DNA from 4 places in the Acetobacter sp. KSO5 genome. Region 2 is predicted to be linked to each of the others. Evidence: riboswitches for the same ligand, from Rfam matches in the RefSeq annotation. Region 2 holds a riboswitch; each other region holds the start of a gene.
What was found. A riboswitch is a leader RNA that binds a small molecule or an ion and turns the genes downstream of it on or off. The one in region 2 is predicted to bind cobalamin.
Positions count from the first base shown of each region.

Region 1: linked by a shared signal. The riboswitch ahead of ACHQGU_RS03200 (TonB-dependent receptor) and the one ahead of ACHQGU_RS04505 (hypothetical protein) in region 2 are both predicted to bind cobalamin.
Region 3: linked by a shared signal. The riboswitch ahead of cobG (precorrin-3B synthase) and the one ahead of ACHQGU_RS04505 (hypothetical protein) in region 2 are both predicted to bind cobalamin.
Region 4: linked by a shared signal. The riboswitch ahead of ACHQGU_RS02675 (CbtB domain-containing protein) and the one ahead of ACHQGU_RS04505 (hypothetical protein) in region 2 are both predicted to bind cobalamin.

Region 1 covers NZ_CP172014.1:681,923-689,240, forward strand. The annotation lists gene ACHQGU_RS03175 (hypothetical protein) at 1-167, opposite strand, end outside; gene ACHQGU_RS03180 (hypothetical protein) at 367-771, shown strand; gene ACHQGU_RS03185 (DUF3147 family protein) at 833-1,180, shown strand; gene ACHQGU_RS03190 (CHRD domain-containing protein) at 1,205-1,648, opposite strand; gene ACHQGU_RS03195 (hypothetical protein) at 1,766-1,957, opposite strand; cobalamin riboswitch at 2,078-2,290, shown strand; gene ACHQGU_RS03200 (TonB-dependent receptor) at 2,340-4,571, shown strand; gene dcm (DNA (cytosine-5-)-methyltransferase) at 4,740-5,996, shown strand; gene ACHQGU_RS03210 (very short patch repair endonuclease) at 6,039-6,461, shown strand; gene ACHQGU_RS03215 (MvaI/BcnI family restriction endonuclease) at 6,458-7,318, shown strand, end outside.
Region 2 covers NZ_CP172014.1:976,957-984,274, forward strand. The annotation lists gene ACHQGU_RS04495 (hypothetical protein) at 1-64, shown strand, start outside; gene ACHQGU_RS04500 (hypothetical protein) at 92-1,534, opposite strand; gene ACHQGU_RS04505 (hypothetical protein) at 1,531-1,950, opposite strand; cobalamin riboswitch at 1,991-2,203, opposite strand; cobalamin riboswitch at 2,305-2,515, shown strand; gene ACHQGU_RS04510 (TonB-dependent receptor) at 2,761-4,893, shown strand; gene ACHQGU_RS04515 (mechanosensitive ion channel domain-containing protein) at 4,932-7,318, opposite strand, start outside.
Region 3 covers NZ_CP172014.1:2,557,843-2,565,160, forward strand. The annotation lists gene ACHQGU_RS11460 (cobalt-precorrin-6A reductase) at 1-721, shown strand, start outside; gene cobJ (precorrin-3B C(17)-methyltransferase) at 691-1,449, opposite strand; gene ACHQGU_RS11470 (precorrin-2 C(20)-methyltransferase) at 1,446-2,171, opposite strand; gene ACHQGU_RS11475 (precorrin-8X methylmutase) at 2,171-2,800, opposite strand; gene cobG (precorrin-3B synthase) at 2,803-4,035, opposite strand; cobalamin riboswitch at 4,162-4,406, opposite strand; gene ACHQGU_RS11485 (aldo/keto reductase) at 4,528-5,583, shown strand; gene panC (pantoate--beta-alanine ligase) at 5,680-6,519, shown strand; gene ACHQGU_RS11495 (RidA family protein) at 6,549-6,899, shown strand; tRNA gene ACHQGU_RS11500 (tRNA-Asn) at 7,174-7,249, opposite strand.
Region 4 covers NZ_CP172014.1:597,442-604,759, reverse strand. The annotation lists gene ACHQGU_RS02685 (nicotinate-nucleotide--dimethylbenzimidazole phosphoribosyltransferase) at 1-903, shown strand, start outside; gene cobS (adenosylcobinamide-GDP ribazoletransferase) at 900-1,703, shown strand; cobalamin riboswitch at 1,729-1,864, shown strand; gene ACHQGU_RS02675 (CbtB domain-containing protein) at 1,899-2,123, shown strand; gene ACHQGU_RS02670 (CbtA family protein) at 2,146-2,868, shown strand; gene ACHQGU_RS02665 (ArnT family glycosyltransferase) at 2,968-4,437, shown strand; gene ACHQGU_RS02660 (hypothetical protein) at 4,546-4,755, shown strand; gene ACHQGU_RS02655 (helix-turn-helix domain-containing protein) at 4,745-5,170, opposite strand; gene ACHQGU_RS02650 (SDR family oxidoreductase) at 5,278-6,342, shown strand; gene ACHQGU_RS02645 (histidine phosphatase family protein) at 6,369-7,181, opposite strand; gene cobD (threonine-phosphate decarboxylase CobD) at 7,178-7,318, opposite strand, start outside.

The sequences.
Region 1 (7,318 bases), 300 kb from region 2:
TGAGCCGCCCCGGCGTTCCCTGAGGCCGTGGTGCCTGACGTCTGTGCAGCAGCCTCAGTCTCCGGGCGCTCAACCCGTTTGGAGCGGGGGTTCAAAATACCCCGGGAAAAGCGAGACCCATGCAGGAAACCAGACCCTGCGCGACTGGTGTCAAAGGGGCGTCTCATAACGGCCTCCTTATTTTTTTCATTTTGTTATCTTTTAAATATGGGGTGCCGCACCGCTGAATAAAAGGGCACCGTCAAAGAAAGACCTGTTCTTCTGCGCAAAGGGGACGCAAGCGGGCGCACATTGTCTCCGCAGCACTCTTTCGATACATTTACAGGGAAATCTGCCTCATTATCTGGCAGAAGAAAGGAAATAGAGATGCGTCGATTGATCACTCTGAGCGTTCTTGCCGCTCTGGCTGGCACAACAGTTACCGCCGCACAGGCGGAACCGGGCGGCTGCCTGAAATACGGGGCTGTGGGCGCTGTCGGCGGCCATGTCGCCAATCATGGCGTTCTGGGTGCCGTGGGGGGCTGCGTCACCGGCATGTATCGCCGCCACGTCTATCGTAAGGAAGCCAGGCAGAAGGCTGCTCTGTATGATCAGGAGCATCCCGGCGCAAAAGGCACCTACGCCCAGAAGGCCACAGCGTATGATGTGGAACATTCTACCCAGCCCGGCAAACTGACGTCCGAAGGTGCCCCGCAGAACGGCGCACAGCCCGGCCAGATGCCGCCGCAGGGGCAAGCTGCTCAGCCCCGGCAGGGCGACACCCACCTCTAAAATCTGCCAGCCCCTCCGTCAGCTTTTCAGCAGGCGGAGGGGTTCTGCACCGGAAAGAACGATGTTTTTCTGGCTCAAGGCCCTTCTCTCCGGGCTGACCATTGCTCTGGTCTCCTCGCTCGCCCGCCGCTACCCCGGCCTTGGCGCGCTGGTGGCCTCTCTCCCCCTTATTTCCGTCTTTGGAATGATCTGGCTCTGGCTGGAAACCAAAGACCCCGCCCGCATGGAAGCCCATGTGGGGGCCACGTTCTGGTACGTGCTGCCATCCCTGCCCATGTTCCTGCTCATCCCGTGGATCATGCGGCATGGCGTGCCCTTCTGGCTGGCATTAGGCGCCGGCTGCGGCGTCACCATCCTGCTCTATCTGGGCATGGTCTGGCTCGCCCCCAAACTCGGTATTCAGATGTAGTAAACCTTGGGTGTTTCTCAAGGACTATTCACTCTTCCCCAACCACGCCCGCGCCTCACCATTCGGATATTTCTGGGTATGCAGGTTCAGGTAAATACGCCCATCCAGCAAATCCCGCTCCGTCTCCGTGCTCAGCATCACACTGCCACTCAGCGGGCTTTTATACGGGCCGTGCACCGTCACTTCCGGCGGCCCATCCTTGCCGGGCAGGGCAGGGCCGTGCAGATGCGCAATCGTCACCGGGCCACTCAGCCCGTCCCATGTCACGGTATAGCGCAGCACATGCGCCCCGGCGTAATAGAGCGCCACCACATTCCCATGCACCTGCGCAGGCGCGCCATGCTCCGGCGCCAGGGTGCCAGAAAACAGCATGCTACGCTGGGCCTGTGCCGGGGCGATGAACGCACCAGCCGCCAGCAGGCCAGCAGCCAGCGCCATACTCAAAACCGGTTTGCGGGGCAGGGTCATCACGGCAGGGTCCTCATCACGTCAGAAAGCACGCTGCATCCGGAACGCCGGATGCCATCACCTGCCTGAAACGCTCAGGATAAAAGGCCGTTGCCTCCGCTCACACAATGTGAACGGTTATTCAAAATCCCGTATCACGCCCTCATGGTCCAGCGGCCGGTCCGGCGTGCGGCTAAAATGCACACGCGGCTGCGTGCCATCCGCCTTTATTTTCTGGCGCAACGTGGCCAGCCAGCGTTCCGTCGCGGTCTCCCGCTGGGTGGAGGGAGAGGAAATTTCTGGTCCGGGACGGGAAGACTGAGGCATCATCTTGCTCACAAGCAGAAGGATTTCACGCCTCCTTCCTACACCGGCCAGCGCCTGCCAGCACGTGATGTTTTTTTGAAATCAAGGCACCCATACCCTTGACCCACCCAAAGCCCATCCCCTACCTCTGCGGCTGTCGAAGGTCTCGCGCAAGCGAGTGAAAAGGGAACGCTGAAGGATCCGGCTGGGCGCACAGGCCCGGGGTTCAGGCAGCGGCTGCCCCCGCAACTGTAAACGGTGCGCTGATGCATCACGCCACTGGCCCCATAACGGCTGGGAAGGCGCGTCAGACAACCCCCGTGAGCCAGGAGACCTGCCTTCGTCGCTCAGTCATGATAGCCGGACGGGGTGAGCCGGATATCGGGGAACAGTTATGGGTCACGTTGTGTCTCCGCGTCCTGTCCGGCGCGGACGCTCTCCGTTTATCGTCGCGCTCCTCTGCGCCTCTGCCTTCACCACCACCGCACACGCCGCACCGTCTGCAAAACCTACGCCATCCAAAGATGCAGCCCGCCGCGCCTCCCCGGTCACGCCTCCCATCACGCCGGCAGATTCCCCCCAAAAACTCATCGGCCACAAAACAACCGAGGCCCACGGGGAAGAGCATCTTCAGGTCATCGCCTCACATACAGATCCCATTGGCCGCGCGCTCACGGCCAGTCAGGGCAGCATTACCGCCAAGGAACTCCGCCTGCGCCCGGTTTACCGAGTGGGGCAGTTGCTGGAATCTGTCCCCGGTCTGGTCGTCACCGCGCATTCGGGCGAGGGCAAGGCCAACCAGTATCTTCTCCGCGGCTTCAATCTGGACCACGGCACAGACCTTGCCAGTTTTGTGGATGATATCCCGGTTAATGAACCCACCCACGCCCACGGGCAGGGCTATACAGATGTCAATTTCCTCATGCCGGAACTCGCACAGGGCATCGACTACACCAAAGGCCCCTTTTACGCGGATGTCGGGGATTTCGGCGTCGTCGGGTCCGACCATATCCGCTTAACGGATGACCTGCGCGGGCAGGCTTCTGGCAGTCTCGGCACACTGGGCGACGAACATGCGTTTATTGGCGATACAGCGCACTTCAAAAATGGCGATAAACTGCTTGGTGCTTTCTCAATCGACCACCTCAATGGCCCGTGGGCGCACCCGGACAACTTCCGGGGCATCAAATCCGCCGCGCGCTACACCCACACCACAGAACACACCAAATTCAACCTGACCGGCCTGTATTACCGAGGCCAATGGAACAACACGACCGACCAGCCTCTGGAGGCCTACCAGAAAGGCCTCATCAGCCGTTACGGCTCTCTGGACCCAAGCGACGGCGGCTATTCCGAACGGTTCAGCGTTTCCGCGCATCATGTTCTGCATAACGATAACTGGCAGCTCAAAACATCGCTTTACGTCGTGCATAGCCGCCTGACTCTATGGAACGATTTTAGCCATTATCTGAACGACCCCATCAATGGCGATCAGGAACAGCAGGACGAAACCCGCACCACCTTTGGCGGCACATCGGCATACCAGCGGCACGACACCTTCCTGCACCGCGCTACAGACACCATTTTTGGCGTACAAGGCCGCTGGGACAGCATTTATATCGACCGTCGCCACACCCGTCAGCGCAAAGTCCTGCCCGACTGCCCGGATAGCAGCGTGCCCACCGGCCAGTATGTCTGTAATGCGGATAACGTCTCACAAGGCAATGTCGGTCTGTTCGGCCAGAACATCACCCACTGGCTGCCCTGGCTGCGTACCGTTGTCGGCCTGCGTGGCGATTATTACGGCGGCTCAGATCACAGCCTCGTTTCCGGTTACAGGGGCCGTGTGCATCAGTGGCTTTTTCAGCCCAAAGGCAGCCTGATTTTCGGCCCGTGGTATAAAACGGAATTTTATATCAGTGCCGGGCAGGGCTATCATTCTAACGATATCCGCGCCGTCCTCGGCACCGTGCCGACTGATGGCATTGCCAACGGTGCCATCGCCACCCCCTTCATGACCCGCGCCACCAGTGAGGAACTGGGCGTCCGTACCAACATCATCCCAAAACTGAACCTGCAGGCCGCCTTTTTCCGCATCGATTTCAGTTCAGAACTCACCTACGACGCGGATGAAGGCGTGAACGACGCCGGCGCTCCCAGCCGCAGGCAGGGGTTTGAACTCTCCGGCCAGTATCACCCGCTGCCCTGGCTGGAACTCAACGCAGATATTGCCTCCACCCACGCCCGCTATTTTACCGGAAATCCCGGCCTCTATGGCCTGCCGGGGCGCTATGTGGCCAACGCCCCTAACTTCATCGGTTCCTTCGGCCTGCTGGCGGATCACCCCAGCGGGTTCTTCGGCGGAGTGCAGTTCCGCTGGCTCGGGTCCTACCCCTTAATCGAAGATAACTCCCTGCGCTCCCACGGCTATAAGGAAGTGAACATGGATGTCGGCTACCACATCACAAAATACCTTCAGGTGCAGGCCAGCATCTACAACCTGACCAACACCCACGCCTCCGCCTCCCAATACGCCTACGATTACCGCATGACCCCCACATCCCCCGTCGAAACCGGCGCCACCTACCACCCCCTCGAACCCCGCTCCGCCCGCTTCTCCGTCACGGCAAATTTCTGAAAAACGGCCTGTCTTTGTCTGGCTGGGTAAGCTGGTCGTTGTGTTCCGCTTGTGCCTCAGGCCACGCTTCGCAAACGGGTTTCTTCCCAGGGAGAACATATGTGGGCCATTATGCTTGAATTCTGGGTTCGTGAGTGACATAACGTCACAAAATGACCCAGAGGCGTTATGTCTGAGAACGAATTTTCCATGCTGCGTGGCCAGACAGGCCTGACCGTTGAAGAGCTTGCTGATGTCCTCGGCTACAGTAAGCGGCAGGTTTATCGCTGGGAAAATGGCGAGAGCGAACCGCGTTCTGCAGCCGTAGGCATGTTGCGCAACCTTGCAGGCAAGCAGGGTTCAGGCGTCACGCAAAAGCGTTTCACATTTATTGATCTGTTTGCGGGGATCGGTGGTCTGCGCAGGGGGTTTGAGACCATTGGAGGCCAGTGTGTGTTCACCTCAGAATGGAATAAATTCGCCCAGCAAACTTATATGGCAAATTACAGGGATAACAGACCGGTAGCGGGTGACATCACGCAGGTTGAAACGTCTGAAATCCCCGACCACGATGTTCTGGTGGCTGGTTTCCCCTGCCAGCCGTTTTCTATTGCAGGTGTTTCCAAGAAAAACTCCCTGGGTCGAAGCCACGGCTTTGCCTGTGAAGCGCAGGGAACACTATTTTTCGATGTCGCCCGTATTCTCAAAGATAAACGTCCCGCAGCCTTTCTTCTGGAAAATGTTAAAAATCTTAAAAGTCATGATAAAGGAAGGACTTTTGAGGTTATTCTTAAAACGCTGACAGAAGAGCTCGGATACCATGTCTGGTCCCGTGTTATTGATGCACAGCATTTTCTCCCGCAACATCGGGAACGCATTGCAATTGTGGGTTTCAGGGAGGATGTTCCTTTTTCGTGGGATGATCTGAACCTCCCGGAAAAAAGTTCTGTGCGTCTGAAAAATATTCTGCATCCCGAAGATGGTTCAGAAGACCCCGAGGAGCCCTATACGGAAGGCTGTCAGGGGCAGGTTAACCCGAAATATGTTCTGACAGATCACTTGTGGACCTACCTCCAAAATTATGCCGCTAAACATAAAGCTGCCGGGAACGGGTTTGGGTTTGGACTGGTAGGGAGAGAGGATGTTGCCCGCACCTTGTCAGCACGTTATTATAAAGACGGATCTGAAATCCTTATATCGCGTGGAAAAAACAAAAATCCACGCAGGTTGACCCCGCGTGAATGTGCGCGTCTGATGGGTTACCCGGATGATTTCCGTATCCCGGTGTCTGACACGCAGGCTTATAAACAGTTTGGAAATTCCGTTGCTGTCCCTGTTTTTGCAGAAGTCGCACGGATTATGCAGCCCCATATTGCAGCTCTGATGGATCAGAATGCTGCCCCCTTTGTCAGAAAGAAAAAGGCCTATCAGGCGGACCTTTTCTAAAGCGCTATGGACGTTCACGATAAGGCAACGCGCAGCCGCAATATGGCGGCGATACAGGGCAAGAATACCCGCCCGGAGCTAATGATCCGTAAAGCCCTGCATGCGGAAGGCTTTCGGTTCAGGCTTCACCGGCGGGACCTTCCCGGTAAGCCGGATCTGGTTCTGCCGCGCTTTCATGCTGTTATTTTTGTGCATGGCTGTTTCTGGCACCATCATACCTGCCATTTGTTTAAATGGCCTGCCACACGTCCTGAATTCTGGCAGAAAAAAATAGGACGGAATGTAGAAAATGACGCCAGAGCCCTGGAGCAACTGCAAAAAGATGGCTGGCGTACAGCTATTGTATGGGAATGTGCTCTTAAGGGAAAAGCCAGACTTGACCCTGCGGTTATTGTGCAGACGCTGTCATCATGGTTACACTCTGATAAACAGACACTTACCGTTCAGGGAAAGTCAGCAGAATGATAGAGTCTCTGGCACAGCTACAACAGCTTATGCGTCATCAGGGTGCCGTTCGCCTCTATGCAAAATCTCTTGCAAAAAATGATAATTCAAAAAATCAGGTTTATCTTGGAGGAGGATTTTCAGCTCTTAATATTATTCCACATGGCGATATTTATAATGACTCAGATATCAGGGCAGGGAGTAAGCGGGATCGGGCTAAGGCACCTGTCAGATTTTTCTGGGTTGATGAGAGCGGTCGCTATCAGGCTCCCGATGCCACTCTGATTCTTTACCCTAAGTATCCGGAAGTTCGTATCTCGGGTTTTTTAAAGGGGTGTAGTAAGGGCCCGACCGATCTTATGAGCTTTCCTGCTGTGGAAAAACGAGTTCTCTTTTTTGGAATTTGTGCCAATGGCGATGTTCTGGGTCTTGTTGTGCCACCTGAAAGCACCTTAGCGCAGGAAGTCAGAGCCCGAAACTGGGAAGAGACCGGCGTTTTCTTAGAAATTTCTCTAAATGAAAATGCTGAACAAACAAGTACGAAAAATATTCTTCTTGCTCACTTAAAAGCGCTTTATCTGCGGAACTGGATCAGTTCTCAGAAGCTGAGCGCAGATGGTGTTAAAATGCCATATTCCGCCAGAAATGGCGGTGGCTACACGCTTGAGGCTGAGCTGGGGATCACTCCAAACGGCTACTCTGAGCCCGACTTTATGGGATGGGAAGTCAAGCAATATGGTGTTGCTGATTTTGAAAAATTTTCAGCAAAAAGTCCTGTCACCCTGATGACGCCGGAACCAACTGGCGGCATTTATAAAGAGAAAGGTGCTGAAAATTTTCTCAGAGCCTACGGCTATGCAGATCAGTCGGGTAAGGAA
Region 2 (7,318 bases):
GCAGGGGCAAAAACGCTCAGCGGATCAGGCGTCTTATCAGCTTGACTTTGTTGTGACGCAGTAGGGCTGTTTAAAAACTCTGTCAGGCTGGTCAGCCGGGCCTTTTCATCCGACTGAGGCGCATCAGTCTGAGGCGTCGGATACCGATAATGACGCCTGACAGAAACACGCACAGTACGCCACTCAGGAGCGGCAAGGCTATGCCCCAATGTGTGGGGGCGTCACGCAACCATGGCCAGAAATCGAGATCGTGAAACCCGTAAACCAGCCAGCGCGACTGGCGAGCGGGCTGATCCAGCATGGTCAGCACCGCGCCGGATTGTGCGTCCAGATAGATCAAGGTGCCGTCTGCGGCCTGCGCACGCCAGACGGGAAAATGCCGTTTATGCGTGGGGCGGCTGAAGTAATAGGCGTCTGCGCTGGTGAGGAAGGTCAGGCTCTCTGCTGTTTTGAGCAAGCCTGCAGGACGTAGAAACTGGACAAGTTGCTCTTTGGTGAAAGGGGCGGGGGCGAGTGTTTCGTCCAGTCTTTGAAAGCCCGAGTTTTTCTGGGCTTGCAGGAAAACATGCCCGTCCAGCAAGCTGCTTTTTGCGCCGGTCCAGCCGGTAGGGGCTGTGGTATCAAGCCGGGAAAGCAGAGCCTGAATCTCTGCACCCGTCACGGTGCCGGTCACGCGCAACGGGTTCACGGCGTCCGGTTTGCTGTGGAACAGGCCGCCCGGTGACATGCTGAGTAGTCCGGTTGTCACCCAGAGCAGGGCCAGCACGCCAAACACCGTGCCACTGACATGATGAACACAATGCCACCCCCGGTAAGGCGTAAAAGGGGACCTGCGCCGGAGCCGCAGAACGCCAATCCACAACCCGGTAACCGTCAGAAAAACGCCTGTGCCAGCCAGCACAATCACGACCTGCTGCCAGAGAATGGGATGTTTGCGCAGCACTGCCGGATAGAGCCAGTGCGGGATAGCGCCAACCCATGCCCATACGCGGGTCGTGCGGGTTGTGGCCTGCATGACGTCGCCTGTCAGAGAGGACACGTAAACCTGCGTGTGGTGAATGTCCGGGAAGAGAAAACGATAAAATCCATGTTCCCGGCCATGAGTATCCAGAACCCACTGGTCGTCCGTGGTGAGGCCATCAAACACTGGCTGACCTTGCGCGCCAGTCGCGCGGGCATAGCGTAGGGCGCTGGTAGCGGCGTCTGCCGGGGGAATGCGGCCCGCAAGGCCTGTGCGCAGATCAAGCGCAAAGGGCGGCCCGTTTTCCGGGGTGAGCGTCAGAACGGGTTCCTGCCCAACCATGCTGATCTGGAACGCCTGAAAGCGTTTGTCCCTGTCGAGGTCGCGTAAATTCGGAAGGTGTGCAGGCCACTGGATTTCTGCCGGAACATGGGCAAGGGCACGGTCATCCGGCTGGGGCCATGTGTGCCAGAGCATGACAATGCCGGACGCGCACCAGCCTGCCATCAGCAGCCCCATGCCAAGCCCCAGCCATCTGTGTGTCAGATAAAGCGCTCTGCGGAGTGCCTTCATGCCGGGGCGTTATACAAAGCCATGGCGGCGGCCTGTGCGCCGCGTGCCCAATGCACGGCCACATAGGCCTGCACAATCTGCTGTGCGGCCTCGGGTGCCATATCCAGCGTGAGAGAAGGCATGGTTTCGAGATACTCAGTGGCCGTTAGCAGAAGGGGGCGAAAAGCCTCTTCCAGCATGGCCCCGCGTTCCCGGTGTGTTGGGGGCAGGCTGGGTGTCAGTTTCAGGAAAAGCGCGTGGCCGTTGCGTGCAATAACGTCTTCCTGCTCCGGGGGCGGTAGCAAAGCCAGACGGGCAGCCTGCAGGGCATGGAAACGGGGCGGGCATGTGCGCAGCAGTCTGGCAAAAGCCGGGTGATAAGCCTCAGCCGTCCGATATGGACGCGGCAAAGAGGAAAGGGGCGAGAACGGTCTCACGGTTTTTACTCCTGCCTTCCGGTACATCCCGCCCGGCGGCACGGTCCTGAACGACAACAGCAGGTCTCCTGGCTCGCGGATACGCATCTGAGCCTTACCTTCCCGGTTGTTCACCAGTGGCCTGCCGCGTGGCAGAAAAGGCCCAGACATACCGCCTACAGTTGCGGGAGCAGCGACCGACTGAGCCGTGCTTAACGGCCTACGGTCTTCCCTTTTAACCCGCTTGCGCGGGGCTGTTGACTGATGCGGGCAGAGTGTACGCAAACCCGGTTTTTCGCAACAGCAGGAATTAGGGGTCGTTTTTTATCATGCGTGTAGCCGCAGTTTCGTTGACAAGCTTTTGCGGAGCATGTTTACGCTGCACCCAGCTATGGTGCCTTCAGGCTGTGTGTGCGGTCGGAGGGCTAAGAGGGAAATCGGTTCAAGCCGATGCTGCCCCCGCAACTGTAAGCTGAGAGGATTTGCGGCATCCATGCCACTCCCCGTGTGGGACATGGGGGGGAAGGCCGCTGCGAGATCCGAAGACCAGCGAGCCAGGAGACCTGCCATTGCCCGAAAGTCACGGACGGAGCTGCCATACGGGGTGATGTGGCGGCGAGGCACGGTTTGCTCAGTGCTTCCACCGCGGTGACGTTTTTTGGAGCGAACCCCGTGCGTCCACTCTCTTACGCCCTCAGTCTCCTGCTGGGCCTGAATTCCGTTTCCATCGCCTATGCGGCAACACCCGAGGGATCGGGAAATCCTGATGCCAGACCTTTGAAAAAAAACAGAGGTCCTCAGCATAAAAAGCAGGAAACCCCTGTGCCCGCCATGACGGCGGCAGGCGCGGAATATATTACGGCTTACGGCAAGACAGCGCCGCTTCAGGCCGTGCCAGCCGTCGGTGGCAAACTGGGACTTTCCATCCAGCACACACCGGGCACCATTAATGTCGTGTCCCATGATCTGATGATGCAGCGTGGCTATGCGCAGGCCGAGGCGGCAGCAGACAGCGCCCCCGGTGTTTCGTCCGGTGGGTCTCCGGGTAGCCCGGCGCAGCTGATGATGCGCGGTTTTACCGGGAACCAGATCTTGGTGCTGCATGACGGCCAGTATTTTGGCCCCACCACAATGATCAACCGGCCCCAGAACAGCTTCAATCTGGAAAGTGTGCAGGTGCTCAAAGGCCCGTCCTCCGTGCTGTATGGGCAGGGGGCGGTGGGCGGCACGGTGGATATGCGCACCCGAAACCCGACCTTTGATGGCCCCCATGCCAATGCGCTTATCTCCTATGGCAGTTTCAATACATGGAATGCGGGCATAGGTGGCTCTGTCCCCATTACGCAAACGCTGGCGTTGCGCACGGACTTCAGCCGTACCTCCTCCGACGGGTTTGTAAAAGGGGCTGATCCGCACTCGGATGATTTCACCACCACCCTGCTCTGGAAGCCGACATCCAAATTCACTGCCCGGCTGAGCATGGATTATCTGACTGACCGGTTGTCCACCTATTACGGTACACCGCTGGTGGATCTTTCCCAGACGGGCGGGCGTGTAGGCGGTCTGCTGAGTTCCCGTAAGGGGCTGGGCATTACCCGTGCATCCCTCTGGCGGTATTATAACGTGCGGGATGGTAAGGCCGGGTCCGTCAACGCCACGCCCACTTTGCATCTGGATTGGCGGGTGAACAGCCATGTTCTGTTTCATAACAGCAGCTACTTCATTTATTCCAAACGGCGCTGGAATAATGCGGAAAGCCTGACCTACCTCAACAGCCCCGGCAGCACGGATGCCGCAGGCAATGCCATTGCGCCGGGGCGTATCGGGCGAGACCGGTTTTATGTGTATCAGAACCAGCATCAGGTTGGGGATACGCTGCACGCGCAGTTTGATTTTTCCATCTTCGGTATGAAGAACCGTTTTGTGCTGGGTGGGGATGCCTATTATCTGCGCTTTATCCGCAACCGTGGTTTTCCTTCGGCGGATTATGCGGACAGTGTGTCTCTCGCCAGCCCGGAATCCACGCCGCTTGGGTCTTTTGCGGGGGAATATCCCTTCATGAAATCTCCCACCACGATGGTGCAGGCAGGGCTGTTTTTGGAAGACGTTCTGACCATTCGGGATAATCTGCGGCTGGTGGGCGGTTTCCGGTATGACTGGCTTTCGCTCGACCGGCAGAACTACACGCAGGCCGGGCAGTTTAACGCGGCTACAAGTTTCAAAGGCCATTATAACCCGGATAATTTCCGCATCGGGCCAGTGTTCGATATTACGAAAAACATCAGCGTGTATGGGGTTTATACGACGGGGGAAGATCCGCCGGGTTCCAACCTGTTTCTGGTTAATCGGGGGCAGTTCACCCGCCTCAGCCACTCCCGGCAGGGCGAAATTGGCGTAAAAGCTAGCCTTTGGGATGGGCGCTTCACCACCACGCTGGCGCTGTATGACATCAGGCGGACCCGTATGCTGGTTGCAACCGGGCCGGATACGGTAGCGACCGCCGGTGTGCAGAAATCGCGTGGGGTGGAATGGCAGGGTGATCTGACACTCAACCGGCACTGGAGCCTGTCGGGCAACGTGGCCTACACCTATTCCCGCTACGGCTCATTTCATCCCAGCGCCTCGGTCGATGCATCGGGCAATCAGGTGCCAGATGTGCCTGCTGTCACGGCCAATCTGTGGGCTATCTGGTCCCGCGTGGGGGAGCTTCCGCTCGATCTGGGGGCGGGGATGCGCTACGTGTCCGCCCGAAAAGGAGATTATGCGAATACGCTGTCTCTGAAGGATTATGCGCTGGTCAATGTTTTTGCAGGCTGGCATGCCTATAAAAACATTACGGTCTATGGCCGCATCGACAATATTGGCAACAAGCACTTCATCCAGTGGGCGGACACCAGCTACCCGAGTGAGGTAATGCTCGGTGCGCCCCGGTCCTTCTCCATCAGTGCGCAGGCGGATTTCTAAAAAGGAAAGGCCGGGTGAGAAGCCCGGCCTTTTTTGTTCTACTTTGCTGGTTGGATGAGGGTGCTGGGCACCGTGACGGGTATCTGATTGTCCTGAAAGGCCTGCCACAAGGCGAAGAGGGCCTCACTGCGCACTGTGGCAGTGTCCATCCCTACACGGGCGCGGGCGGTGCCGGTAAGAACGGCGGAGCCGTCCGTCACGGAGGTGATGCTGGCGGTTGGCACAGGCTGGTCTTCCACATTTTCGCAGCCTGCCAGCGTGCTGGTCATCACGTTCATGGCTTTGTGCAGATCAGACGTAAACGGCACCTGTAGCGGAATGGTGAACACGCCCGGCTTTTCCGCCCGCGTGGCGTTGCGCACGGCGGAGGTGATGAATTGTGAGTTTGGCACAATCATCGTGGAGCCATCAGCCAGTTTGATATTGGTGGACCGCACGCTGATGCGCGCGACCTCACCATGCGCCCCGGCAATATCGACCACATCCCCAATGGAGACGGGGCGTTCGGCCATAAGAATAATGCCGGACACAAAGTTCTGCACAATGGACTGCAAGCCAAAACCGATACCAACGGACAGGGCACTGACAACCCATGTCATGCTCTTGACCGTGACCCCGAGAGCGGAGGCCATGCACAGCCCGATGACGATCCACGCGCTGTAGGTCAGAATATTCAGGATGGAGGCCTGCGCGCCAATATCCAGCCGCGTGGTGGGGAAGAAGTGCAGGCGGAACCAGTTCCTGACAATCCGGATGGCGTAGTGGCCCAGAATAGGCAGGCCAGCACAGAGCAGCACGGCATCCAGCGAGAGGTTGAAGCTGCCTTCCGTTGCGGCCTGCCCTTTGAAGATGGACAGAATACGGCGGCCAACCTGAGAGGGATCAAAATCCGCACCGGCCGTGGCGACAGAAAAGGCGACAACCAGCAGAAAAACGCTGATCAGCCCGGGGATAACCACGCTCGCCTGATCCACCAGCCGGGCAGGGAGGCCCAGCCTGACCAGATGGGCACCAACCGGCGCTCTGGAGGGGAATACGCTGCTACCCAGTGCCGTAGCCAGCAGGGCCACCAGCAGCAGGCCCGTCATGGTGATGGCCATGACGGAGACCCATGAGATGATGGTGTAGCCCAGCGGGATATAACCCGTCAGCACGGCTCCCCAACAGACAATGGCAATGGTGGTGACGAGTGTTCTTAAAAGCGGGGCGATCTCGGCAGAATTGGTCTCAGGATTATCCTGCTGGGCCGACAGTCGCAGCTGACGCGGGATGGCAAACAGCAGCGGGCTGACGGCGAGCGTATAAAGACCGTCGAGCAGTTGAATGGGCAGGAGCCCCAGCCCGCTCTGGGTATCCACATAACGCAGGACGCCCCGCACAATCAGGGCGGAGGCAAACCAGAAGGGGAAGAGGCGCAGGTTGCGCGCCAACGTGTCCGGCATGGGGAACACGCGCCATTCCGGCCTGCGGGAGAGGATACTCATGCCCAGTTCCAGCACAAACCCGCACAGCGGAACCTGTGCCGCCACCATATCGGCCAGAGCGGAGAGATCATCCGCGACGGCATCATTATTAAAGCTGATGGCGTTCCAGATGATCTGAAACGCCCCACCCCATGCGACAACGCCAATGAGTGAACAAATGACGGCAGCTGTAATGGGGCGAATGCGGCCTGTCGGCAGAAAGCGGGAGACGAGCATCCGTACGGGCGTATGGCAGAAAAAATGCAGCGCCAGCAGCAGGCCGGAGAGCGCCAGCGCCCCCAGCGTGAGCAGCGCATGCTGGCCGGTAAAGGCATTTTTCAGCACCACACCAATCTCGGAGACCAGAGAGGCTGCACGGTCCCTATCCTGTTTGGCGGTGCTGGAAAGCTGAGACCAGAAATTAACCCCAAGCGGTGTTGGGAAACGCTGCGTCATGGTGGCCTGCTGGATGGCCGTGCCATGCTGGCGAAGTTCCTGCATGAGTTGCTGGGCTTCCAGCTGGTAAAGCCGCAGGCGGGTGATGCGGCCGGAAATGTCCTGCTGTCTGGCCGTCAGCATTTTGCGCTGCTCGGTAATGGAGGCGGGTTCAGAGGCTTCCGGTTTCCCCAGAATATCGACAAAGCTCTGATACACGCTCTCATACGGCTTGATCTGCGTCAGCAGAGCATCCGTCTTGGTGGCAACCGCCGTTGCGCGGCGCAGCAGCATGTTCAGGGCGTTGGTATTCTGGGTGGTGGAGTAATCTTTTCGACTGCCAACGTAGATCGCGCGGATCTCATCCCCCATCGCGTTCAGCGTCGCATCAGACGCAAAAAGCGTGATGTCTGCAATCAGGGGGGCGGGCGTTTGGGCCGGAGAGGCGGGTTGCGTGGCGGGGGTTTCGGGCTGTGCCGCCCGTGCCGCCGGGCCTGAAAGTATCGGGTGGAAAAGCCCCGCCAGAA
Region 3 (7,318 bases), 1.6 Mb from region 2:
ACATGAGGCTATTTTTGCCCCCACACTCTCTCTGGCTGGCGTGACCAAAAACCCGCATCTGCCCAATATCGCTGTGAGGATTGGCGGATTTGGAGGCGTGAAAGGACTGAAAGACTGGCTGCATCATCATGCTATTCAAGCTGTGATTGACGCCACGCACCCGTTTGCCGCCACCATGAGCCAGCATGCCGCCAAAGCCTGCGCAGACCTGGAGCTCCCGTTGCTTCGGCTGGAACGCCCGGCGTGGCTCCCCACTGCGGAAGACCAGTGGCACAGTGTCCCCAGCCTGACCGTAGCTGCCAGCCTGTTGGCGGCCCCCGCAGGTTATGGCCAGCCCCCCTTGCGGGTTTTTCTGACAACCGGACGCAAGGAGGTCGCACCGTTCTGCGCTGCCCCGCAACACACCTATCTGCTGCGCTCCATTGATGCACCAGACCCAACCAGCCTGCCCCCGCACACCACATGCCTCTCCGCGCGCGGACCGTTTGATTACGCGGCAGAACTGGCGGTGATGCAGGCGCATCACATTGACATTCTGGTCACTAAAAACTCTGGTGGAACGGCAATCTTTCCAAAATTGGCAGCGGCCCGCACCCTGCATTGCCCGGTGATTATGGTTGAGCGCCCGCCACACCCTGCCTGCCCGAGAGTAGACACGCCGGAAGAGGCTATGGCGTGGCTGCAAACGCATCAGACCGCCTCAACCTTGCGAGACGTATAAAACCACACGCTCCCGTCTGGGCGCGGGATCAGATGACTGGCCACACAGCCAATCAGCACCAGCGTGCTCATATCTGCCCATGTGGCATCAGCTTCTGCCAGAGTGGACAAACGCACGGCCTCATCTTCCCGCCCAATGGCCCGCGCAAAAGCAACCGGGATTGATCCCGGCAGACACCTACGCAAATGGTCCAGAGCCTCCCCCAACTGCGTCGGGCGTGCTTTGGAGCGCGGATTATACAATGCAATCACAAACCCGGCCTCTGCAGCCAGAGCCAGCCTGCGCAAAACAACAGACCAAGGCTTGAGGTTATCAGAAAGCGACATCACACAGAAATCGCCCCCCAGGGGCGCTCCCAGCCGTGCCGCTGCAGCCAGAACCGCGCTGACACCGGGGACAACCGTAATCTCAAGCCCGCGCCATTCCTGCGGCCCATGGTCTACGGCCTCAAACACGGCGCTGGCCATACCGAACACCCCGGCATCACCACCGGACACGACAGCAACATGCCGCCCCCGCATGGCCATTTCCAACGCATGACGCGCCCGCTCAAGTTCCACCCGGTTATCCGAACTGTGCCGCACAACTGATGCAGGCGCCTCAACGCGCTCCACATACGGCCCATAGCCAACCAGATCCGTCGCCCGACTGAGCGCCTGATTAGCCTGTGGCGTGCGCTGTAGCACATTGCCTGGTCCCAGCCCGATAATGCTGACAGACCCCGTCATCGGACACCCTTTCTGCCAGGAACCAACGCCAGTGAAAAATAGGGCGCAGGCCCTTCCTGCTCTGCCAGAGGCAAACACCGCGCCTCTGGCTGTGTGCCGCGTTCCACATAAACAGCTTCTGGCAAACGCCCTGCCTGTGTCAGCGCCTTACGTAATTTTGGCATATTGCGGCCAATCTTCATCACCACAGCAGCATCGGCCTTTTCCAGCCAGTTCGCCAGATCCTCTTCCGGCATGGTGGCGGGCAGCACGCACAACACATCATCACCATGCGTCATAGGCCGCGCCGCCTGTGACCAACACCCGCTCATGGCGGAAATACCCGGCACAACCTGCGTTGCAAACCGGCTGCGCAAGCGGTCAAACAGATACATGGCCGAGCCATACAGAAAGGGGTCGCCTTCACAGAGCAGAGCCACATCCTTCCTCTGCTCCAGCACGGCAGACAGATTCTGCGCGCAGCGATCATAAAAGGCGTTCATGTCCGTATGGTAAGCAGGGTCTTTCACGGAAATTTCGGTTGTGAACGGATACGCCAGCCGGATTTCCTGCGTGGTTGGAGCAATATGCGCCTGCGCAATGCGTCGGGCATGGCCCTGTGTGTTATGCCGGCAGAAATACGCCACCGCCGGTGCTGCTTGCAGGACTTTCACTGCCCGCAGCGTCATCAGGTCCGGGTCACCCGGCCCGACACCCACCACATACAACGTGCCGTGCGCCATCACTCAGCCTCACTTGCGAGTGCGTTCACGGCCGCCGCAGCCATGGCGCTGCCTCCCAGCCGCCCGTGCACAACCAGCCACGGTACATCATGCCTTTTTGCAAGAGCCTCTTTGGATTCCGCAGCCCCCACAAAGCCGACTGGCAAACCGATAATAGCCGCAGGCTTCGGTGCACCGGCATCCAGAAGTTCCAGCAAGTGGAACAGCGCCGTAGGGGCATTGCCGATTGCTACCACGGCCCCGGCCAGTTTCTCGCCCCACAAATCCAGCGCGGCAGCGGAGCGGGTATTGCCAATCTCTTTAGCCAGTCCCGGTGTGCGAGCATCCCGCAGGGTACACACGACCTCATTCTCCGCAGGCAGACGAGCACGGGTAATACCATGCGCAACCATCTCGGAATCACAAAGAATAGCACAGGATTTTTTAAGAGATTCTCTTGCTGAAGAGACGAAATCCTCCGTCATCGCCACAGACTGCGCCACATCCACCATGCCACATGCATGAATGATCCGGACGACGATTTGCGCCTGCTCAGGCGAAAAGCCGCGCAGGTCCGCTTCTGCCCGGATGGTGGCAAAGGAGCGTTTATAAATAGCGGCTCCATCCCGAATATAATCATAAGCCTGCATATTCAAACGTCTCCTTTAGGCAGAGCCTGCAAAAAAGCTCTTACATCTTCAGTTTTTGGCAGAATACAAATCGGCTCATCGCTGGCCGTGCCCTGCAGCACCACGCCATAGCCCTCACTCCCGGCAACCAGCGTGACCGTTGCGACACCGGGATGCGCACAGCCCTTACGACAACCCGATACATGCAGATCGGCTTTATCCGGCAGGAACGGCGCAAGGGCCAGCGCATCGCGTCCCACATCTCCAGCAGCCTGTGCACATCCCGGCGCACCAATGCAGGCATAAACGCGCAGGCGTGCATCATCAGGATGCGTGATCATTCCGGAAATTTCAGGATTTTTTTCCAGACCGGAAAAAACCAGCCCAGACCATGCCGTCATCCGCAACAGGCCATCTCCTTGCTGCGCAACGTGCGCACAGGCGCGAAGCGTTGCGGCGGTCAGACGCCCTAGCGGCGCTACCGCAGCATAAGCTGAGCCTGTCAGATGGCCCGCCCGCGCGGCAAGGAGGCTTCCGTTCTGCATTTCTGCCCCGGAGGCTGACACGCCCCTCAGTCCGATTTCTGCAAACAGCTGTTTCCCGATAGCTGGCTCGCGAAGAGGCCGCTGCGTTTCACCGCGTTTTACAAAAGCCTCTGCCAGAGCAAGGGTTGTCTGCACGGCCTCCTGCGCGATCTGCGGCTCTGAGCAGCCACTCCCACACACCACGCGCCAGCCAGCCTCTGTGGGGACGGAACTTCCCACCGCCTGAAGCATAATATCGGCACGCAGAGAGCCTGTCGGGAAAAACCCTCCGCCATCAACGCAAAAACCAAATTTATCAGGCAGGGCAGAAAGAGACGGATGATTTATCAAGCCGTTCCGCAGAGCGTCAGCACACAGCATAGTCTCTGTCGCACAGGCAGGATCTTTCCCCGCCAGAGGAGAAACCTGAAGAGCAAGGCGTCGCTCGGCTTCCGGGTCAGCCTGCCCCAGACCAGCCGCGATCATCCGCTGCGGGAAAGCCTGCGCGGCCTCCAGACTAAAGCCGCGCAGTTGCACGTTGCCCCGGTTGGTCAAGCTGATCTGCCCATTGCCGTCCTGTTCCGCGACATCTGCCAGCAGATAGGCCTGTGCTGCTGTCATCCGGCCCAGAGGCGGACGCACGCGCACCAGCCAGCCGTCCGCCGCCTGCATGGGCGCAAACAGGCCGGGACACCATCCTTTGACCACAGGTGCAGAAAATGCGGCCGACATGAACACCCTTCAGGCAACACACCGCACAAAACGGCATGGGGGTGCAGTTCCAAGGCCGCCCGGACAAGCCAGACGGTAGCGCGCATCGCAACGCGCCATCACGCACCGGACACCCCGCCAGGCATGACACTCCAGAAATCAGATGGCAGGTCTCCTGGCTGATGACACAAAACCACCGGTTTTCCGGGGGTTCTCACTCGTTCCATACCTTCCCGGAGAAGTCCCCAGTGGTACAACACCCTGTAGCAGAGTGCTGGAACAAGCCTGATGTCACATACAGTTGCGGGGGCAGCGACGGCCAAGAAACAGCGGAGTTCTCACCGTACTTCCCTTTTCATCCCAAAGCGGGAACCATCGCGTCCTGTTAAGCAGGCTCTCCGGGAGATGTCAAAACACTGTGTACGCAGCCCTGCACTCTTGAAACAAAGGCCCTGAGCCGTCAGCTCTCAAGGGGCTCATACCTTACCCGCCACACGCACGGAGAACAGAATGATGCAGTATCGCCAGCTCGGTCGGTCCGGCCTGCGTATTTCCGCCTTTACCCTTGGCACCATGACATTCGGGGGCAAAGGCTCTTTTGCCAAAACCGGCAATACCGATACAGCGGGGGCCCGCCGCCTGATTGATCTGTGTCTGGATGCTGGCATCAACATGTTTGATACAGCAGACGTCTATTCCTCCGGAGAGTCTGAAACCATTCTGGGAGAAGCCCTGAAAGGCCGCTCGCAGGAAACTCTGGTGACGACCAAAGCCCGCTTCCGCATGCAGGACGGCCCGAATGGAGAAGGCTCTTCCCGCCTGCATCTGATTGCCGCGTGTGAAGCCAGCCTGAAGCGTCTGGGCCGGGACCATATTGATCTGTACTATCTGCATGAATGGGACGGCCTCACCCCACTGGATGAAACGCTGGAAGCGCTGGATACCCTGACCCGTGCGGGCAAAATCCGCTATGCAGGCGTTTCCAATTTCTCTGCATGGCAGGTGATGAAAACGCTTTCCGTCGCTGAACGGAACAGGCTGATTGCCCCTGTCTCCCAGCAGATTTATTACTCCCTGCAGGCGCGGGATGCGGAGTATGAACTACTGCCCGCCGCTGTCGATCAGGGTCTTGGGGTGCAGGTCTGGAGTCCGCTGGCAGGTGGCCTGCTCTCCGGCAAGTATCGCCGCAACCAGCCCACCCCGCAGGGCCGCCAGCTTGAAGATTTTGGTGAACCGCCGGTGCATGACAAGGAAAAGCTGTTCGATATTGTCGAAGTGCTGATTGCTGTTGGCAAAGAACATGGCGTTTCTGCCGCCCAGATCGCTCTGGCATGGACCATGCACCGCCCGGCCATTACGTCCGTCATTATCGGCGCGCGCACGGAAGACCAGCTAAAAGACAACCTGAAGGCCGCTGAACTGGTGCTGTCGGAAGACCAGTTGAATCGCCTCAATCAGGCCAGCCTGCCGCCCCTGCTCTATCCATACTGGCATCAGGCCAGCACTGCCGCCAGCCGGTTGAGCGCTGCGGACCGGGTGCTGCTGGAACCGTTCCTGAAAACACAGTAAGACGGGCGCAGGCCGGACAGCCGCCCTCCTCGGTTTTCTCGTGCATAAACCGTGCGGGCGGCTGTCCTTCCCTTTTATCGCAAACCGGGATGCGTCATGAAGCTTGTGAGAACCAGACACGAACTGGCCGAAATTGTCACGCAGTGGCACCATGAGGGTGAAACAATCGGGCTGGTGCCCACCATGGGGTCTTTGCACGAAGGCCATCTGACGCTGGTGCGCGCACTGGACGGCAAAGCCACCCGCCGGATTGTGACGATCTTCGTCAACCCGATCCAGTTCAACAACCCAAATGATTTCCAGCTTTACCCACGCGGTCTGGAGGCCGACGAAGCACTTCTGGCAGAAACCGGCGTGGTGGACGTTCTGTACGCCCCGGATGAAACGCAGATCTACCCGCCCGGCTTTTGCACCCGTATCAGCGTGTCCGGCCCTGACCGGATGCTGTGCGGCGGAGACCGGCCCGGCCATTTTGATGGCGTTGCAACCGTTGTCACCAAACTGTTTATGCAAACCCGGGCCAATATCGCAGCTTTTGGGGAAAAAGATTTCCAGCAGCTCTGCATTATCCGCCGGGTGGTGACGGATCTGGACCTGCCTCTCACTATCCTGCCGGTTCCCACCGTGCGGGAAGCGGATCATCTGGCTTTATCCTCACGGAATAAACGCCTCACCCCGGCTCAGCGGGAACAAGCCAGCCATCTGCCAAAGGCTCTATTGGACTGCCTTGCGGCTCTGAAAGCTGGCCAGCCTGTTACCGCCGCTCTGGAACACTGCACACAGACCCTGAAAGATGCTGGCTTTACCGTGCACTATCTGGATCTGCGCTCTGAAAAATCACTCGGCACTGTTGAAAAGGCCGAGGCCGGCGCACGGCTTTTTGTCGCCGCCAGTCTGGGCGATGTCCGGCTGATTGATAACATGCCGGTAGCCTGAAACCATTTTGCACATACAGGGAAAACCCCATGACCATTACACGCCTTGACCCCGAAGAACGCCTGACAGGCGCAGTAATTTATAACGGACTGGTGCATCTGGCTGGCCAGGTCGCAGATGATGCCTCTGCGGATGCAGAAGGCCAGATGGCGGACATTCTGCGGCAGGTTGATGCCCTATTGGCCAAAGCGGGCACAGATAAAAGCCGCCTGCTCTCCGTGCAGATTTTTCTGGCAGATATGAACGATATGGCAGGCATGAACCGAGCATGGGATGCCTGGCTGGACCGTGACAACAAACCTGCCCGCGCCACCGTGGAAGCCAAACTCGCCAACCCGGACTGGCGCGTGGAACTGACCGGCATCGCCGCTCTGCGCTGAGGCTGACAAAAAGGCTGCTTTCTTCCGGGTGAAACGGAAAAGAGCAGCCTTTCTGGTTTCATAAACACATAGCGCCGCACACAGCGGATTTGCCATGACGGATGCTTTGAACGGATTTTTTGGAAGCATGAAGAGCGCATCAGTCTGAGATTGAAACGGTCAGCCAGAACGCGTTCCACTAGAATCAGAACAACAGACCTATCGACGCAAACTGCATGGCAAAAATCTACAGCTTACAGCGTGAAAATCTATTTTGAATTTTAAGAAGAAAGGCTGGCTCCCGAAGTAGGACTCGAACCTACGACCCAGCGATTAACAGTCGCTTGCTCTACCAACTGAGCTATTCGGGATCAGCGAGGCATCGTATAACCGTGATCCGGGGGTGCCGTAAACCCCCTTTTTTCATTTTTTTTGTGTTG
Region 4 (7,318 bases), 380 kb from region 2:
CAGGATGTGACAGCCCAGATGGTCCAGAATTTTGAAAGCGGCGGGGCGGCTATCAATCAGCTGGCCCGCGTGGCAGACGCCCGGTTGCGGGTGGTGCCAGTGCATGATCTGGCTTCCACAGCGGATTTCACCACCGCTCCGGCCATGACAGAAGCCGCGTTTCTGGAGGCTGTGCAGACGGGGTATGACGCCGTGCCGCGTGCGTGTGACCTGCTGTGTCTGGGGGAAATGGGCATTGGCAACACCACAGCGGCTTCAGCACTGGCGGCGGCGCTGTTTGGAGGTGCCGGGGCAGACTGGGCCGGGCGTGGCACGGGGCTGGATGCTCCGGGGGTGGCGCACAAGGCGCGGGTGATTGATGCCGCTCTGGCTTACCACAAGGCGGAGATGGCGGCGGCACAGGGTACCTCTGCAATGGAGGGCGAACGCGCAAAGCCGTTCGGCGCGGTAACGCCCGCATCCGCCGCGCAAGAGGGTGACAGTCATGGTGCTGCATCTTCTGGTGTTGCGTCTGACGCAGCAGGCTTGCCTGCATATGACCCGCTGGAAATAGCCCGCAGACTGGGCGGGTATGAACTCGCGGCCTTGCTGGGGGCGGCGCTGGCGGCGCGGCATTACGGCATTCCGGTGCTGCTGGATGGATTTGTCTGCACGGCGGCAGTCGCTCCACTGGCGCGGCTGGCAGCAGGCGGGCTGGACCATGCGCGCCTCTCCCATTGTTCTGCGGAAGCAGGCCATGCGCGGCTGGCGGAAAAGCTGGGACTGATGCCGTTGCTGGACCTTGGTTTGCGGCTGGGGGAAGCGTCGGGCGCAGCACTCGCGGTGCCTCTGCTGCGGGCAGCGGTGGCCTGCCATAATGGCATGGCGACGTTTGCGCAGGCTGCGGTTTCGGGCCGCACATGAGCCCCCCCGCCCCGGCTGAGTCCTTTGGTGCGCGGCTGCGGCTGGATCTGGCCTGCGGGCTGAGTTTACTGACACGCCTGCCCGTGGGCTGGCTGCTCTCCCCCGCGCAACGAGCGAGCACGGCACTGTGGCCAATGGGCCGTTCCATCTGGTGCTGGCCGCTGATTGGCACGGCGATTGGCGCGGTCGTCGGGGCAGTCTTCTGGCTGCTGCGGCTGGGCCATGTGGCGGCGTTACCGGCGGCGGGGCTTGCGCTGGCGTTCCAGTGTGTGCTGACCGGCGGCCTGCATGAAGACGGGCTGGCCGACATGGCCGACGGCTGTGGCGGGGCCACGCGGGAGCGTCGGCTGGAGATTATGCGGGACAGCCGGATTGGCAGTTACGGCGTCATGGCGCTGGGCCTGAGCCTGTTAGTGCGGGCCTCGGCTGTGGCAGCGCTTCCCGCTGGGGTGGCTGTGCTGGCGCTGGCGATCTCCGCATGTCTGGCGCGGGCGGTGCTGCTGGTGTTACTCGCCTGCCTGCCCCCTGCCCGACCTGATGGTCTGGCCCGCTCGCTCAACCCCCTGCCGCGTGGGCCGCTCTGGGTCGGGCTGGCTCTGGCGGGGGTGAGCGTTGTGGCGTTGGCGGGAGAGATGACGGTGCTGGTAAGCCTGCCCGCTGTGGCGATAGCCCTTGTGGCCTGCGGGCTGGTGGGCATGGCCGCGCGGCGGTTGCTGGGCGGTTATACGGGCGATGTGCTGGGGGCGGCTGCGGTGTTCACCGAGTGTCTGGTGCTGGCCGGTTTTACGGCGCTGCTCTGACTCCAGAGGTCCCACCTGCTTTTGTATGAATTGACAGGGGCGGAGGGGCCGTTCAGACTACAGGCTGATCTGAGGAAGCTGGTGAGAGTCCGGCACGGTCGCGCCACTGTAATCCGCTTTTTTAGAGCGGGAAGTCAGACCCTCAGCGTCGTTTTTTCCACCGCGGAACGCGTTTTTACCAGCGGAGCCTGTTTGATGATGCACCCCTCTTCCTCCCGCGCACGGGCCATTGCGGCGCCCGCACCTGTTGCCATTCCCGTTGGCGCTCTGCTGCCCTGGGCGGTGTTTGGCCTGCTGCTGTCTGTGCTGATGCTGTATTTTGTGGGCGCGGAACAGGGTGCTGTCTCCCTGATTTCCGGCCATGAAGTGCATGAGTTTGTGCATGATGGCCGCCATCTGCTGGGCTTCCCCTGCCACTAAAGAGCAGGGATTTTTCCTGATGATTGCTGGACGTTTGCTGGCACGCGGCATGATTGCCGGGTGCCTTGCGGCGGCGCTCGCCTTTGTGTTTGCCCGTTTTTTTGGTGAACCGCAGGTGGCGCTGGCCATTGCGTTTGAAGCCGCCCGCAGTGCGGCAGAAGGTGCTGCGCCCGAACACGAGATGATCAGCCGCTCCGTGCAGGCCAGTTACGGTCTGGCCACAGCCACGGTGCTGTATGGCGCGGGCTTTGGCGGGTTATTCGCGCTGGTGTTTTCCTTTGCGTATGGGCGGCTGTCTTTCCAGTCCCCTCGCGTGCTGGCGCTTTTGCTGGCCGTGGCGGGGTTTGTGACCGTGGTGCTGGTGCCGGACCTGAAATATCCACCCAACCCACCCGCTGTGGGCAACCCGGCTACGCTGGCACTGCGCACGGAAACCTATTTTGTGATGATTGCGCTGTCCATTTGCGTGGCGGCCATTGCCTGCCTGCTTGGCCAGAAGGTTGCGCAGATGCGGGATGCGTGGACCGGGTGGCTGTGTGGCGGGGCAGTGTTTGTCCTGCTGGTCGCCCTTGTGCAGTTTGGTCTGCCGGATGTGAATGAGGTGCCGGACGGGTTTCCCGCTGTGGTGCTCTGGCGCTTTCGGGAGTCTGCGCTTGGCATGCAGGCTGTGCTCTGGGGCAGCATGGGGCTGATTTTTGGGGCACTGGCCACGCCGGTGCTAATGGGCCGCGCTCAGAAATTTTAAATTTCATTTTACAGAGGCCAGCAAAGAAACCTTGTATGTTTCCTTCTGCTGGCCCGGCGGGCTGGAAAACCATTCTGGCAAAAGCCCCTTCGGATCTCTATGTCTCTGCGCGCTCCCTTTTTTAAAACGCTTTTCCACCACCGTTTTATGCCTGCCGTCCTGCTTCTGCTCTTTACGGTTGCCTCGCGTTTTCAGACATTCGGAAATCCCCTCCTTAATATTGATGAAGAATTCTACCTCTTTGGCGGAGGTCGGATTTTACACGGGGATCTGCCCTATCTCGCCTTCTGGGACAGAAAACCTGCGCTTTTATTTGTGCTTTACGCGGGTTTTCATCTTTTTGGGCCGTATCGTGTGCTGGCCTATCAAATAGGCGCGGCGCTGGCGGTGTGGGGCACCAGCCTTTTGCTCTATAAAATGGCCCGCACCCTGACATCGCGCGGCGGCGCAGTGGTGGCGGGCATGCTGTATTGCACCGGCCTTACCCTGTGCGGGGGTGAAGGCGGGCAAACACCGGTTTTCTATACGCTGCTTGTCGCAGCCGCCATGGCGCTGGTTCTGTTCAAAGTGGTGCTGGCGCCGGATGGCCCCCGGCAGGTGCGCCGGGTGGGCATGCTGGCCATGGGGCTGTTTGGCCTGTCCATGCAGATCAAATACACCACAGTGTTTGAAGGCTGTTTTCTGGGCCTTTACCTGCTCTGGTATGCGGCACGCCATGGGCAGACACGGCGCGGCCTGTGTGCGGATGCCGCCCTTTGGGTGCTCCCGGCAGTCCTGCCCACGGCGGTAGTTTTCCTGTTTTATGCCGTCATCGGCCATGCGCATGACTGGTTTTTTGCCAATGTGGATTCCATTTTTCTGCGTGCGGCGATGCCGCCAGCCGAAACGGCCGCTCTGAGAATAAGGCTGCTCAAAGCCATTGCCCCGCTGCTTGCCGGGGGTGCTGTTGCGGTCTGGCTGTGCCGCCATGCGCCGGGGCAGGCCCAGCGACAGTTTCTCAGCTTATGGGCGGTGGCCGCCTGCTGCGGTGTGGCAGTATTTGGCGGCTGGTATTTCCATTATGCGCTGCCGCTTTTTGCACCGCTTGCCGTCATCAGCAGCCCTTTGTGGAACCGGAAAGCGGGCCGGTTCTGGCTGGTGCTTATGCTGGCTGTGCAGACCGTCACCGCGCAGAAGCGTCTGCACAACCACCGTCTTGAGAATGGCGATATGCGGACCTATCAGGCCTATCTGGCCGCCATGCCGGACCCTAAAGGGTGCCTGTTTGTGTATGAAGGGCCGCCTGTTTTGTATGACACCTCACACTGGTGCGGCCTGACAAACCACCCCTTCCCCGGCCATTTCAATGAGCAGGCGGAAATCCACTCGACCGGGATGAACCCCTCTGCGGAGCTGGACCATGTGCTGGCACAAAAGCCCCGCTACGTTGTGACGCAGGCCCCGGCCTGGGCGGGTGAAAACCTGAGCATCCGCGCCCACCTGTTCCAGACGCTGACACAGGATTACCGGGAAGTTTACCGCCATCAGGGTCCGCAAACTGCGGTTGTGGTGTATCAGCGCGCTCCGTGACCCCGCCAGACGTGCCCCAGCACGAAGAGTCTTGCGCCGGGCGGCAGGGTGTGCGAGCGTTTTCATTGCGATTTGTGAGTGAGTCGTTTGCAGAAAAGGGATTGGACAATGCCTGCACGGTACAAAGCAAAGGCTGTGAAAAAGTCGTCTTTCCAGAACATGCTGCTGTTTCCCATCATGTTCATGCCTCTGGCGATACTGTATGTGGCAAACCTGCCCATAAGCGACCTTGATAAAGGGCTGCTGGATGGGGCCGTGGCGGGTATGCAGGTGCTGATGGTTCTGGCGCTTTACCGGTTCAAAACCTCTAAAAAGTAACGCTCTGCTCGGGCGCATGCTCCGCAGGGCGTGCGCCTGATGCCTGCTTTGCCGTCAGAGCGTCCAGCTCCGCAGCGTGGTCAATGGCCCATGCGTAGAGCATTTCTATGGGTTCAATAAAAATCAGGCCTGCGGGTGTCAGGCGATACTCCACGCTGGGCGGCATGATCTGCTGAACATGGCGGCTGACGAGGCCGGACTGTTCCAGCTCACGCAATGTCTGCGTCATCATTTTTTTGGACAGGCCCGGCACACTCCGCTGGAGTTTGCCCGGTCGTGATGCGTCCCCCAGCAGATGCAGCGTATGCAGGATCATGGTGGTCCATTTTCCGCTGAACAGACGCAGCACGCGGCGCGGCGCGCAATCTTCCACAAAGGGGGCCTGACGATAAACCGACGGTAGCGAAGAAGGCATGGTGTGGGCACCTTTTGGTAACCAGGGCACGAAATAGTGCCGTCTGGCGCACGAAAAACCAGAAGCGCAGAGTGCAGGACAGAGGATAAACCGGAAAGGAAAATCTGATGTCCAGAATAGCTCTTGTTGTGGGTGCGACAGGTATTGTCGGGCAAAATCTCTCCGCGCGGCTGGTGGCTGATGGCTGGGTGGTTTACGGGCTGGCCCGCAGGCCGCGCATGGAGAGCGCGGGGGTCTTGCCGGTGGCAGCGGATTTACTCAACCCCGAGGCCCTCTCTGCGGCGCTGGCGGGCCTGCGGCCCACACACGTGTTTTTCTGCTCATGGTTGCGGCATGCGACGGAAGCTGAAAACTGCCGCGTGAACAGCGCCATGGTGCGCAATCTGTTTCACGCCCTGCCCGCACCGGACACTGTGGAGCACGCGGCGCTGACCACGGGCCTGAAGCATTATCTCGGTCCGTTTGAAGCCTATGCCAGCGGCACCCCGCCGCAGACACCCTTCCGCGAGGACATGCCGCGCCTGCCGCTGGAAAACTTCTATTACGATCAGGAAGACGCGCTGTATGAAGCGGCGCAACAGCACGGATTTTCATGGAGCGTGCATCGCCCGCATACCGTGATTGGCTATGCCGTGGGCAATGCCATGAATATGGGCTCGACGCTGGCGGTTTATGCGTCTCTCTGCAAGGAAACCGGGCGTCCGTTTGTGTTCCCCGGCTCCCCCATGCAGTGGCACGGGCTGACGGATCTGACCGATGCCCGCCAGCTTGCCCGGCACCTTGTGTGGGCCTCCACCAGTGCGGCGGGACGGAATGAAGCGTTTAATATCGTCAATGGCGATGTGATCCGCTGGAAGTGGTTGTGGCCACAACTGGCCGCATGGTTCGGGTTGGAGGCAGCGCCTTACCCGGAAGAAGCCTCACCGCTGGCCCCCAAGCTGGCGCAGGATGGAGACCTCTGGGCCAGTCTGAGCCAGAAGCACGGCTTGCGGGAGCCGGACATCACCCGACTGGCCTCGGCCTGGCACACGGATGCTGATCTGGGCCGCCCGGTGGAATGTGTAACGGACATGACCAAAAGCCGACTGGCGGGCTTTACCGATTATTGCGCCACCCCCACCGCGTTTTTTGACCTGTTTACGCGGATGCGGGCGGAGCGGTTGATTCCGTAAGGCGGGTTTCTGCTCCTACCGCAGCTTTACGGCACACCCAGCGCGCGCACCCGCCAGTTCCCGGCGTGATGGGTGAAGAGGCTGGTGGTCTGCGGGGCGATGTCCAGCCGGGTGGCCATCTCCGGGCCGCCTTGCAGAATATGCGTTGCGAGTGCGCGCACTACGGCGGGGCGGGCTATGAGCAGGTGCGTGCGGGCGCTTGTGTCTGACCGTGTGCGTGACTGTTTACCGGAGGGGGCACTGGGGCGAGCGCCGCTGCTGGAGGGACTGTTTGAAAGGTCGGCAGCACCCGGTTCGACCTCTGCCATTTCCCCTTGGGATGCGGTAGTGAGCCACGCGCCGATCCGGGTGTGAAACTGGCGGAGGCTCTCGCCCTCCGGTGGGGCAAAATCCGGGTCGTGCAGCAAGGCGTTCAGGGCGTCTGGTGGCAAATCGCGCAAGGCCTGTCCGTGCCATGTGCCGTAATTGCGGTCTTGCAGGCTGGCGGTGCGTATTATGGGCAGGTCCGCAGGAAAGTGGGGCTTCTGTGAGGCATCGTCTACCTGCGGAGCGGGTGACTGTGCGGCGAATTGCGCGGACAGGTTTACCGGGGTGGTAATCTGTTCCGGGGCTGGAAGCGGGCTGCTCAGGCCCTCACAGGTGCAATCCCCAGCCAGAATGATCTGTGTGAAACGCGGCGGTTTGCGGAGTTGCTGAAGGGTGAAGCCCTCCGGTCCGGCGGGAGTGCGGGCTACAGTCTGAGCCTCGCGCGGTGGGATTCGCCCCTGTTTGACGGCGTCTGGCAGGGTGGATGTCAGGCAGACAAGCCGGATGGTTTGGGTTTCGGGGGGTGCCGTCATGGGGCCGTGCCTCTGGGATGCGCGGCCCATGCCTGCAAGGCGGTTTCCAGCCGGGACCATGCGGCGTCTGTCGCAGGCAGGCCTAGGCGGAGGCGACCCGGCTGGTCTGCAAAAATGCGGGTTACGAGGCCATAGGT